3 regions of the Pseudomonas sp. TE24901 genome follow, and region 1 is predicted to be linked to each of the others. Evidence: riboswitches for the same ligand, from Rfam matches in the RefSeq annotation. Region 1 holds a riboswitch; each other region holds the start of a gene.
What was found. Region 1 has a riboswitch for cobalamin ahead of ACVWVP_RS27260 (CbtB-domain containing protein). Riboswitches for the same ligand answer to the same signal wherever they lie in the genome.

Region 1 (3,265 bases):
ACCGCTGCGGGCACCAGCGAGCCGGCATAGATGATCACCGGGCAGTTACGGATCAGCCGCTGACCCTTGACGGTGATCAATTCCGGGTCGCCGGGGCCTGCGCCGATGAAGTAGACGGTCATGGGAAATTCCTGTCGAAAAACGGGCGAGCATGAAAGTGGCTCATGATCGGAAGCGGCGATTATCGGGATTTTAGCCGGCGCACGCCAACGCAAAGGTAGCCTGGGCGGCTTTTTTGCGGGTGATCAGCAGTCCGGCAGGGGCACCCGCGAGGTGTTCGGCCAGGGCCAGGGCAGCGCTTTCGGCGACGCCGTAGCAGCCGGTATGGGCAAAGGCGACCTCGGATTTGTGACTCAAACGCTCGGCATAAACCGCCAGTTGTCCTGCGTTGAAACAGTGCAACGGGAGATCCAGCGCCCGGGCCATGGCCCGTATTCCCGGTTCATCCTTTTTCAGATCGATACTGGCCAGCGCGGTAATGCTGTTGCGATCAACGCCCCCCTCCGCGAGGGCGCTGTCAAACAGATCCAGCAGGGCGTGAACGTCACAACCCCGCTGGCAGCCCAAGCCGACCGCCAGGATCATGCAGCGTAGTGATCGTCACGGTTGCGACGGAACAACCACGCGCTGATCAGGCCCAGCGCCAGCCAGAAGGCGACGTTGGTCAGGTGCGAGGCGATCTTGAACTGCGCTTCCAGCGCCTCGGGTGCCAGCATCGAGTGCACTTCCGGTTGTGGCGCGCCGATGACGTGAGGCACGGCCAGGATCGCGGCACCCAGCACTTTCAGCAGCCAGTTACGGCCAAACACCAGCAGCGCAATACCGGCGGCGGTGGAGGCGGCGGTGCCGATCCACCAGATCTGCCGTTGCGCCAGATCGGCTGCCGCAGTGCCTGGCAGCTCAGGTGGCAGGCCCATGGTCGGCGCCAGTACGAAGGTGGCGTAACCGGCCAAGCCCCACAGCAAGCCTTGCGCGGTACGGGTCGGTGCGCGCAGGGTGTAGAGACCGGCCAGCATCAGGGCGAAACCGACTGCTACGACCAGGTTGCCGCCTGTGGTCGACAGCACACGCTGCCAGCCATCTTCCGGCTCCCAGGCCTCGGCGTCATGGCTGTGGGCGGCGGCGCCTTCGGCGTGTTCGTGGGCCACTTCGGTGGCGGCCGGGGCGTTTTCGAAGGTTTCCGCCTGCAGAATCAGCGGGGCGACCCAGAAGCTTTGCAGCAGGGTCAGCAGCAGGGCGGCCAGCAGGCCAGTGAACCCTGCGGTTTGCGCAATACGCTTGATCATGTCGGCAAGTCTCAGTGGCACGGGAACGCGGCGCTGTGGCGGGTATCGTGGGCTGCGTTGTGCACCGCCTCGATATGCGAGAAACCGGCGAAATACACCAGACACGCGCCGAGGATCGACGCACCGATGGCGGCGGTCAGGCGTTGGCTGAGGGTGGTGGTGTTGCCGGTGGCGTGCGAGGTGCTGGTGATGATCGACATGGCGCGTCCCTTCAGGGTTTCAGGGTGACACGAGCGCATGAAAACCCCGCGAGCCGGGCACGCAGGGTTCGAACAGCGCCCGCCCACCGCGGGTTTGTTATCTGATTTTTTCGGGCCGGTCTCCGGGCTTGCGAGGGGGCTCTTGGGAGAGTCCTGAAAGCATCGCCTTCCCATGCAAGTGCACAGTGGTTATGACGCTTCGCTCGCTTACCGTTGCGGGGGCAGCACCGGACTTGCCATAGGGGTATGGCGTACCGGTTTCCCGTTTCACCCTTTGCAGGGCACCCGAAACAAGGTGTGTAGGAGAACATGGGCGGTTGATGTGCGTCAAACACCTTGAACGGCTGTAAATGTTTAAGGTGTTTGACGGATAGGGTTGACCTCAAGGGTGACGAGCGATCGATGTTACTTTTTTGTGGATCAGACAAATTTTTATATCATCTCGAAATGAACCTGACTCTGCGATGATCGGAAGCGTAGGTGATCAAGTAGTCAAGGTTGTCATGATCAAACCTCTCGTCTTGTAATCCTCTTCCGCTGAGTGTCCAGCCCACTCCTATGTCCAGCTGGTTGAGAAGCTCGGTGCGTTTGAGGATCTCCTCGGCAATGGCTGAGGCTTTTGGAGAGAAGGTTCTCGTGGTTGGCACCTGACCGGCGGCCTCTTTTAATTCTTTGAAGTTGACGTATTCATCGCCCTGTCCGGCTGCATATTCATCGAAGTGTTTCTTCACCTCTTGTAGCAACTCTTTGTCACTGTAGAACCAGACCTGGGGCTTTTGCTCTGTTGTACTTCTCTTTGCCCGAGTTTCGAGGCTACTCGTGCTGGTGTATGCAGCGTGTTGGATCTGAATACTGTCCTGCGGGGCATCAGCTTCTTTCTCGCCTTTGTAGCTCGGCGAGTTGGGTGGCAGGTTAAAGTGGAGAGGGTAAAGTGTCATGTTTGATCCTTTATTGCGTTGGTATGTCTGGCGCGCATTGAGCGCTTATGAGCCAAATCTGTGTGGTGCAAAAGTCCAAGCTGTTCCTAGCTGGCTATCGGGCAATTAATGCGAGTTGTAAGTTTCATTCGACTGCCGCGGTATGGCGCGAACCTCATGTGTTGGCATTGACCCGCTCTGTGGCACTGCGTAGCCTTGCACCCTCGAGGTTCTCCAGCCCAGGCCGGAGCTAAGAAGGGAACGCGGTCCAAGCCGCGGCTGCCCCCGCAACTGTAAAGGGTTCAGCTGACTGCCACGCCACTGCCGACAAGGCGGGAAGGCGCAGCCAGCGCCGGTCGCAAGACCCGCACGCCCCAAGCCAGGAGACCTGCCTCGCAACCGATTTTCTACTTCAACCGGGCGGGGTGATCCGGTGACGAAATCCGCTGCTGCGCGCCGTCGCAGGGCCTATCGTCCCGTATGCCCGCCCCAAAGGGCATCCGATGAAAACACTGGCCAAACTCCCCGTCACCATCGTTACCGGCTTCCTCGGGTCGGGCAAAACCACCTTGCTGCGCCACATGCTCGACAACGCCCAGGGCCGTCGCATCGCGGTAATCGTCAACGAATTCGGCGAATTGGGCATCGACGGTGAAATCCTCAAGCAGTGCTCCATCGGTTGCACCGAAGAAGAAGCCAACGGCCGCGTCTACGAGTTGGCCAACGGCTGCCTGTGCTGCACCGTGCAGGAAGAGTTCTTCCCGGTGATGCGCGAACTGGTGGCCCGTCGTGGTGACCTCGACCACATTCTCATCGAAACCTCAGGCCTGGCCCTGCCAAAACCCTTGGTACAAGCCTTCCA
Region 2 (3,265 bases), on a different contig from region 1:
GCCATATCGGTTCCTTATCGCACATATATCGGCTCATATCTTGTTGAAATCATCGCGGCTGCGCAAGCTGGAACCTCATCTTGCACAGGAGTTTTTGTATGTTCGCCAAACAGTATTCGCACCGTTTGCCCGCCGACTACGACATGGGCGTGATTCGCCGGCGTGCCGCGCAATTGGGGCCATTGTGGGATAACGCCGAGGGGCTGCTGTTCAAGGCGTTTATCGCTCAGGAGCAGGGCGGCAACGTGTATGCGTCGGTGTACCTGTGGTCCGACCCGTTGCAGGCCGCCGACTTTCTGCTGGGGTCACGCTTCCAGAAAGTGCTCGACAGTTTCGGCCGCCCGCATATCGAAAGCTGGCTGCCGCTGGATGTGCAACGTGGGCCGGCGCAGGCGGCGTTGAGTTTGTATCGGGAAGAGTGGCCACTGGCACCGGGGGCGGATCGGGCCGCGATACTGGCTGAAGAGAAAGTGCGCAACCTGCAAGTGGCGGACAGCCGTGACACCTTCGCGGTGTTCCTGGCGCTGGATGTGCAAGCCTGGCGTTTGGTGCGCATCACCTTGTCGGCCAAGGCACTGGATGTGACGCATCCCGGGACGGGCTATCAGGTGTTCTACCTGGCCCATCCCGGAATCTAGCTCAGGAGTTCAAGCGTGCGCGTGGCTGGCTCAAGAAACGCTCGGCCACCGCACCGAACACCAGGCCCAGGGTGGTCCACAGCACCAGCTGGATGCCCAGGGACGCGACGCGGAATTTCCACAGCAGCACGGCCGAGAATTGCTCCGGCACTTCATTGATCACCGGGAACAGGCTGCCGGCCACCGACACGATCACGATGTACAGCGCAACGCCCAGGATTGCCCCGGCCCACACGCCACGGCGGGCAATCAGCTTGCGTGCGGCGTTGATCGCGATCACCGCGGCCGCTACCGACACCAGCAGCATCAGGAAGAACAGCTGGGTGCGCTGGGCGATGGTCTCCGGGTCACCCACGGATGGCGGGTTGGCCGGGTATTTCAGGCCGGGCACCAGGATGAGGGTGACAAACGCCGCCAACGCCAGCAGTGCCGCCAGGCCACGGGGGCCGACCTTGCCGATGCGGCCCAGGGCGTAGGCAAACACCAGGGAGAAAATCCCGCCCAGGGAAACGCTATACACCACCACACCGGTGAACAGGCCGAAGGTGCTTTGCACGTCGCGGCTCACCAGTTCTTCTTCCGGCGCATCGCCGTGCATCTGTGCCATCTGGTCTTCAAAGGCGATGGCCTTGTCGATTTGCGGTTCACCAAAGGTCTTGGCGAAGCCGAATGCCAATACGCCGGCGAGCAGGCCTACCAGCATCCCGCGAACGAGTAATTGCCCTGTCATGTCCTGTCTCTCTTGTTGATTAATGGCAGGGAAAGCCCAGCAGATGGCGACCGTCGTGGACGAATTCGTGCACGTACATGCCTTTGAAAACCGCTGTGGCACCTTGCTCGGCGCCGACGAAGTAGATCGCCAGCATCAACAGCAGGCCGCCGAAGATCGCCCAGGGGAGGATTTCGCCCAGGGGAATCGTTGGCACATAGACATCAGGGTGGGTTGCAGCGGTATTAGCCATGAAAACCTCCAGGGATGACGCGTCCCGAAATGGAAAGCAAAGGGAGCTGAAACAGGGTCTGGCTTACGGCTGTGGGGCCGAATACAGTGGCGCGACCGCGCCGGCTTCGAACCGGCTTCCTGTTTCATGTTCGTTGTAACATGTTGAAACAACTTTGCCAGTCTACGCTGACTGCGCGCCGAAACAGAGTGAATTTGTGATGCAGACCACCCGTTTAAGCCTGATCTGCCATGCCGCCACGCGGGCGCAGAAGCAGGGGCGGTTTTCCGATGACGAATCTGTCGTGCTGGACTGGCAGCGTGAGGCGCTATCCCAGGCCGGTCGCTACCCGAAAAAACACCGCCTGATCTGCGGGCCGGAAGCCAGGGCCCGGCAGACCGCTGGCTTGTTCGGTGACAACGCACAGGTAGAAGTCGCCTTGCGCGACGGCGATTTTGGCCACTGGAAAGGCCAGGCCATCGACCAACTGGACGATGAAGCCATGAGTGCCTGGCTCACCGACAGCGCCAGCGCGCCCCACGGTGGCGAGTCGGTGGACCAGATCTGCCTGCGGGTTGGACAGTGGATGACATCCCTGGAAAGCCAACCGGGGCATGTCGTGGCCGTTACCCATCCCTTTGTGATCCGTGCCGCGTTGTTGCACGTGCTGCAGTTGCCGCTGTCGATGTTCTACCGGGTCGACGTCGAGCCGCTGTCATGCACCGAGCTGCGTTTCAACCGCGTGTGGCGCCTGCGCCTGGAAACTCACGCCTGACCCCGCGAACATGGCAAAATCCACGCCCCGCAATGAGAGCAACCCATGAAACGCATCCTGATCATCGGCATTGGCGCCGGCAACCCTGACTACATCACGATGCAGGCCGTGAAGGCGCTCAACCGCACCGACGTGTTCTTCCTGATGGACAAGGGCCAGAGCAAGGACAAGTTGATCGACCTGCGCCGCGAGATCTGCGAGACCTACATCACCGAGCCCGGCTACCGCTTTGTCGAGGCCGACTGCCCCGAGCGTGTGCGCGGTGATATCGACTACACCACCGCCGTGCAGGACCTGAACCGCGACAAGCAGCAGACCTTCGAACGCATGATCAATGAGGAAATGGCCGACGGCGAAGTGGGCGCATTCCTGGCTTGGGGCGACCCGGCGCTGTACGACAGCACCATTCGGATCCTGCAGGCGATCCTGGCCAGTGGCCGTTGCACCTTTGAATTCGAAGTGATCCCCGGCATCACCAGCGTGCAGGCCCTGGCAGCGCAGCACAAAGTGCCGCTCAACCGCATTGGCAAGTCCGTCGAGATCACCACCGGGCGCCGCTTGGCAGCAGGGCAGGCCAGCGACGCCGACACCCTGGTGGTAATGCTCGACGCCGAAGATTCCTATCGTACCGTGGCCGATCAGGACCTGGACATTTATTGGGGCGCCTACCTGGGCACGCCGGACGAGATCCTGATCAGCGGCAAGGTGGCTGATGTGGCAGAAGAGATTCAACGGGTGCGCAAGGCCGCGCGCCTGGCCAACGGCTGGATCATGGACACCTATTTGTTGCGCAAACCCTGAGGTAACGTCCCATGCTCAAACTGTTTGCCCTGGCACTGACCCTGGTGGCCGGCGCTGCTCATGCTGACGATTCGCTGCACACCGACTTGCCGTTGGCGTACCTGGAACAG
Region 3 (3,265 bases), on a different contig from region 1:
AGCAGGTACGGGTCGGCCAACGGGTTGCGCAGCAGCGACTGCAAGATCACCCCGCAGGTTGCCAGGCCCGCACCGCACGCGGCGGCCACCAGGGCGCGGGTGAGGCGGTAGTTCCACACCACGCCTTCGTCGATGGGGTCGAGCACGTAGCCCGCCGTCCACAGTTTATTGGCGAGCACTTGCAGCACCACCTGCGGCGAGATGGCGGTTTCGCCGATGGCCACGCCGGCGAGCACGGCGGCCAGGAGCAGGGCCAGGGCGAGCAGGGTACGGGTCATTTGAGTGGGTCGTAGCCGTCGATGGCCGTGGCCAGTTGTTCAAGGCCGTCGAACGTACGGAGGCTGGCCTGCAGCGCCAGGGCGTCGAGGATGATGATGCGGTTGTTTTTCACCGCGTCCATGTTGCGGGTCACCGGGTCGCTGCGCAGGAAAGCCAGTTTCTTTTCATGGTCGTCGGCCGGGTAGCGGCGGCGGTCCATGCGTGCGATCACCAGGAACGTGGGGTTGGCCTTGGCGATGGTTTCCCAGCCGACGGCGGGCCACTCTTCATCGGACTGCACCACGTTGGTCAGGCCAAGGGTCTGCAGCATGAATTCCGGAACGCCCTTGTGGCCGGCCACGTAAGGATCGGCGGCCATCTCGGCGCTGGAGAACCACACCAGCGCACTGGCCTGCTTGAGGCCTTTGCCTTGGGCGGTGGCGACCGACTTGGCCAGGCGCGCCTTGAGGTCGTCGTTCAGCTGTTGGCCACGGTCCTGCACGTCGAAGATCTGCGCCAGCTGGCTGATGCTTTTGTAAATGGTCTCGATGCGGAATGGCTCCAGCCGCGTGCCGTCGGCGCCCACCAGGTTGTCCTTGCCTTCGCAGTCGGAGGGCAGCAGGTAGGTGGGGATCTTCAGTTCCTGGAATTGCTCGCGGGTGCCGACCACGCCTTGGGGGCCGACCACCCATTCCAGCTCGGCGGCCACCAGTTGCGGGCGCTTGGCGATCACCGACTCAAAGCTCGGCTCGTTGTTCGCCAGGCGCTCGATGGTGTCGTTCTGGGCCTTGAATTGCGGCAACACATTGTTGAACCACAGCGAGGTGCCCACCACTTTGTCGCCCACGCCCAGTGCGTAGAGCATTTCGGTGGCGGCCTGGCCGATGGTTACGCTGCGGGCGGGGGCTTGCTGGAAGGTCTGGGTGCTGCCGCAGTTTTCCAGCGTCAGCGGGTAATGGGTGGGCGCAGCCTGGGCCAGGGTGCAGAAGCCGAGGCCGGTGAGCAGGGCGGTAACGCGTGGCAGCATGGGGCAATCTCCGTTTGAACCGTACAGTGAGCAGGGGGAGGTACGGTCGTGGAAATACAGCCATGGACGCTGCCGAAGGGCAGGGCAAGGATGTCCTTCCCGGACACCCCGCCGGTCGTGATAACGCTTGGCCGGCAGGTCTCCTGACTCGTGCGTCGTCGCCAGGCTCCGGCCTTCCCGAGCAGGGCTCAGTGGCAGTGTGGAGCAGGCTCAGCACCTACAGTTGCGGGGGCAGTTCCGATTGACGCGAGGGGCCGCGCTTCGGATTCCCTATTAGTCCCGTTTGGGAACCGGCGCGGTATGGTAGTCGATCGTACTGCCAAGGGGGAGAGAAAACCCGATCCCCCGTAGGAGCCGGCTTGCCAGCGATGGCGTCGGCGGAGGGTATTTGTGACCCAACTGTAGTGAGCGGGGCAAGCCCGCCCACTACAGGGCGGTGGGTTATTTGCGGTTCAGCCACACGGTTTGGGCGTTGCAGAATTCGCGTACGCCGAAGTGCGACAGTTCACGGCCAAAGCCGCTCTTTTTCACGCCGCCAAACGCCACCCGAGGGTCGGACACGCTGAAGGCGTTGACGAAGATCCCGCCGGTTTCCAACTGGTTGGCGATGTCGCGGGCCTTGGTCGCATCGGTGGTGAAGATGCTGGCGGTGAGCCCGAATTCGCTGTCGTTGGCCAGGGCCACGGCGTGGTCGGCGTCGCGGGCGGTGATGATCGAGGCCACCGGGCCGAACAGTTCCTGTTTGAACGAGGTCATCTGGTCGGTGACGCCGGCCAGCACGGTCGGCTCGTAGTAGTTACCGGCACCCGCGACTTTATTGCCGCCCAGCAGCAGGGTGGCGCCTTCTTCGAGGGTGGCCTGGACCTGGCCGTGCAGCTCGTCGCGCAGGTCGAAGCGTGCCATCGGGCCCACATAAGTGGTGGCCAGGGTCGGGTCGCCCATCACCAGGGCACGGCTGGCTTCGACGAATTTGGCGGTGAAGGCTTCGGCCACGCCGGCTTCGATGATCAGGCGCTTGGCGGCGGCGCAGACTTGGCCGCTGTTCTGGAAGCGGCCGATCAGGGCGGCTTGCACGGCGGCGTCGAGGTCGGCGTCGTTGAGCACGATGAACGGGTCGGAGCCGCCCAGTTCCAGCACGCATTTTTTCAGCGCAGCCCCGGCCTGGGAGCCGATGGCGATACCGGCGCGCACGCTGCCGGTGAGGGTCACGGCGGCAATGCGCGGGTCGGCGATGGCGCTGGACACGCCCTCGTTGCCCACGTTGATCACTTCAAACAGGCCTTCGGCAAAACCGGCTTTGTGGAAGGCCTGCTGAATCAGGTAGGCGCTGCCCATCACGTTTGGGGCGTGCTTGAGCACGTAGGTGTTGCCGGCGAGCATGGTCGGCACGGCGCCGCGCAGCACTTGCCACACCGGGAAGTTCCACGGCATCACGGCGAGGATCGGGCCCAGCGGGCGGTATTCGATCTGGGCGCTGCCGTTGTCCACCAGGGTCGGTTCCGGCGCCAGCATGGCCGGGCCGTGAGCGGCGTACCATTCGCTGAGCAGGGCGCATTTTTCGATTTCGGCACGGGCCTGGGCGATGGGCTTGCCCATTTCCAGGGTGATCATCTGCGCCATGTCTTCGGCTTGTTCACGCAGGGCGGCGGCCAGGGCCAGCAGCAGTTCGGCGCGCTGGCCGACCGGCTGGCGGCGCCAGGTGCGGAAGGCGGCGGTGGCGCGGTTCAGGGCGGCGTCCAGTTGCGCGGCGCTTTCGTAGGGGTAGCTGCCGACGGTTTCGCCGGTGGCCGGGTTGATCGAGAGAGCGTGGGTGGTTGCGTTCATGGCACCGTCCTGCTGAATGAATGGATTGGGTTCAGGCTACGGGGCTATCTCTTTTCTGGAAACTGAATAATATTAAGCAATACATTCACGATTGGAGAATGATGTGGATCTGGTGCAGCTGGAAATCTTCAAGGCCGTTGCCGAGCAAGGCAGCAT

Region 2: it holds a riboswitch for cobalamin, as region 1 does, so the genes downstream of both, ACVWVP_RS27745 (CbtB domain-containing protein) here and ACVWVP_RS27260 (CbtB-domain containing protein) in region 1, are expected to answer to the same signal.
Region 3: it holds a riboswitch for cobalamin, as region 1 does, so the genes downstream of both, ACVWVP_RS14215 (ABC transporter substrate-binding protein) here and ACVWVP_RS27260 (CbtB-domain containing protein) in region 1, are expected to answer to the same signal.

Annotation. Positions count from the first base shown of each region.
Region 1 is NZ_JBSSAF010000017.1:133,423-136,687, reverse strand. It holds gene cobM (precorrin-4 C(11)-methyltransferase) at 1-122, opposite strand, end outside; gene ACVWVP_RS27270 (cobalamin biosynthesis protein) at 193-585, opposite strand; gene ACVWVP_RS27265 (CbtA family protein) at 582-1,286, opposite strand; gene ACVWVP_RS27260 (CbtB-domain containing protein) at 1,298-1,486, opposite strand; cobalamin riboswitch at 1,583-1,790, opposite strand; gene ACVWVP_RS27255 (hypothetical protein) at 1,924-2,424, opposite strand; cobalamin riboswitch at 2,614-2,813, shown strand; gene cobW (cobalamin biosynthesis protein CobW) at 2,907-3,265, shown strand, end outside.
Region 2 is NZ_JBSSAF010000018.1:97,289-100,553, forward strand. It holds gene ACVWVP_RS27730 (LysR family transcriptional regulator) at 1-5, opposite strand, end outside; gene ACVWVP_RS27735 (DUF4865 family protein) at 99-638, shown strand; gene ACVWVP_RS27740 (CbtA family protein) at 640-1,368, opposite strand; gene ACVWVP_RS27745 (CbtB domain-containing protein) at 1,388-1,600, opposite strand; adenosylcobalamin (AdoCbl) riboswitch at 1,602-1,747, opposite strand; gene ACVWVP_RS27750 (histidine phosphatase family protein) at 1,800-2,354, shown strand; gene cobF (precorrin-6A synthase (deacetylating)) at 2,400-3,155, shown strand; gene ACVWVP_RS27760 (alpha/beta hydrolase) at 3,167-3,265, shown strand, end outside.
Region 3 is NZ_JBSSAF010000006.1:241,852-245,116, forward strand. It holds gene ACVWVP_RS14210 (FecCD family ABC transporter permease) at 1-278, opposite strand, end outside; gene ACVWVP_RS14215 (ABC transporter substrate-binding protein) at 275-1,285, opposite strand; cobalamin riboswitch at 1,402-1,595, opposite strand; gene ACVWVP_RS14220 (aldehyde dehydrogenase family protein) at 1,727-3,109, opposite strand; gene ptrR (putrescine utilization regulator PtrR) at 3,213-3,265, shown strand, end outside.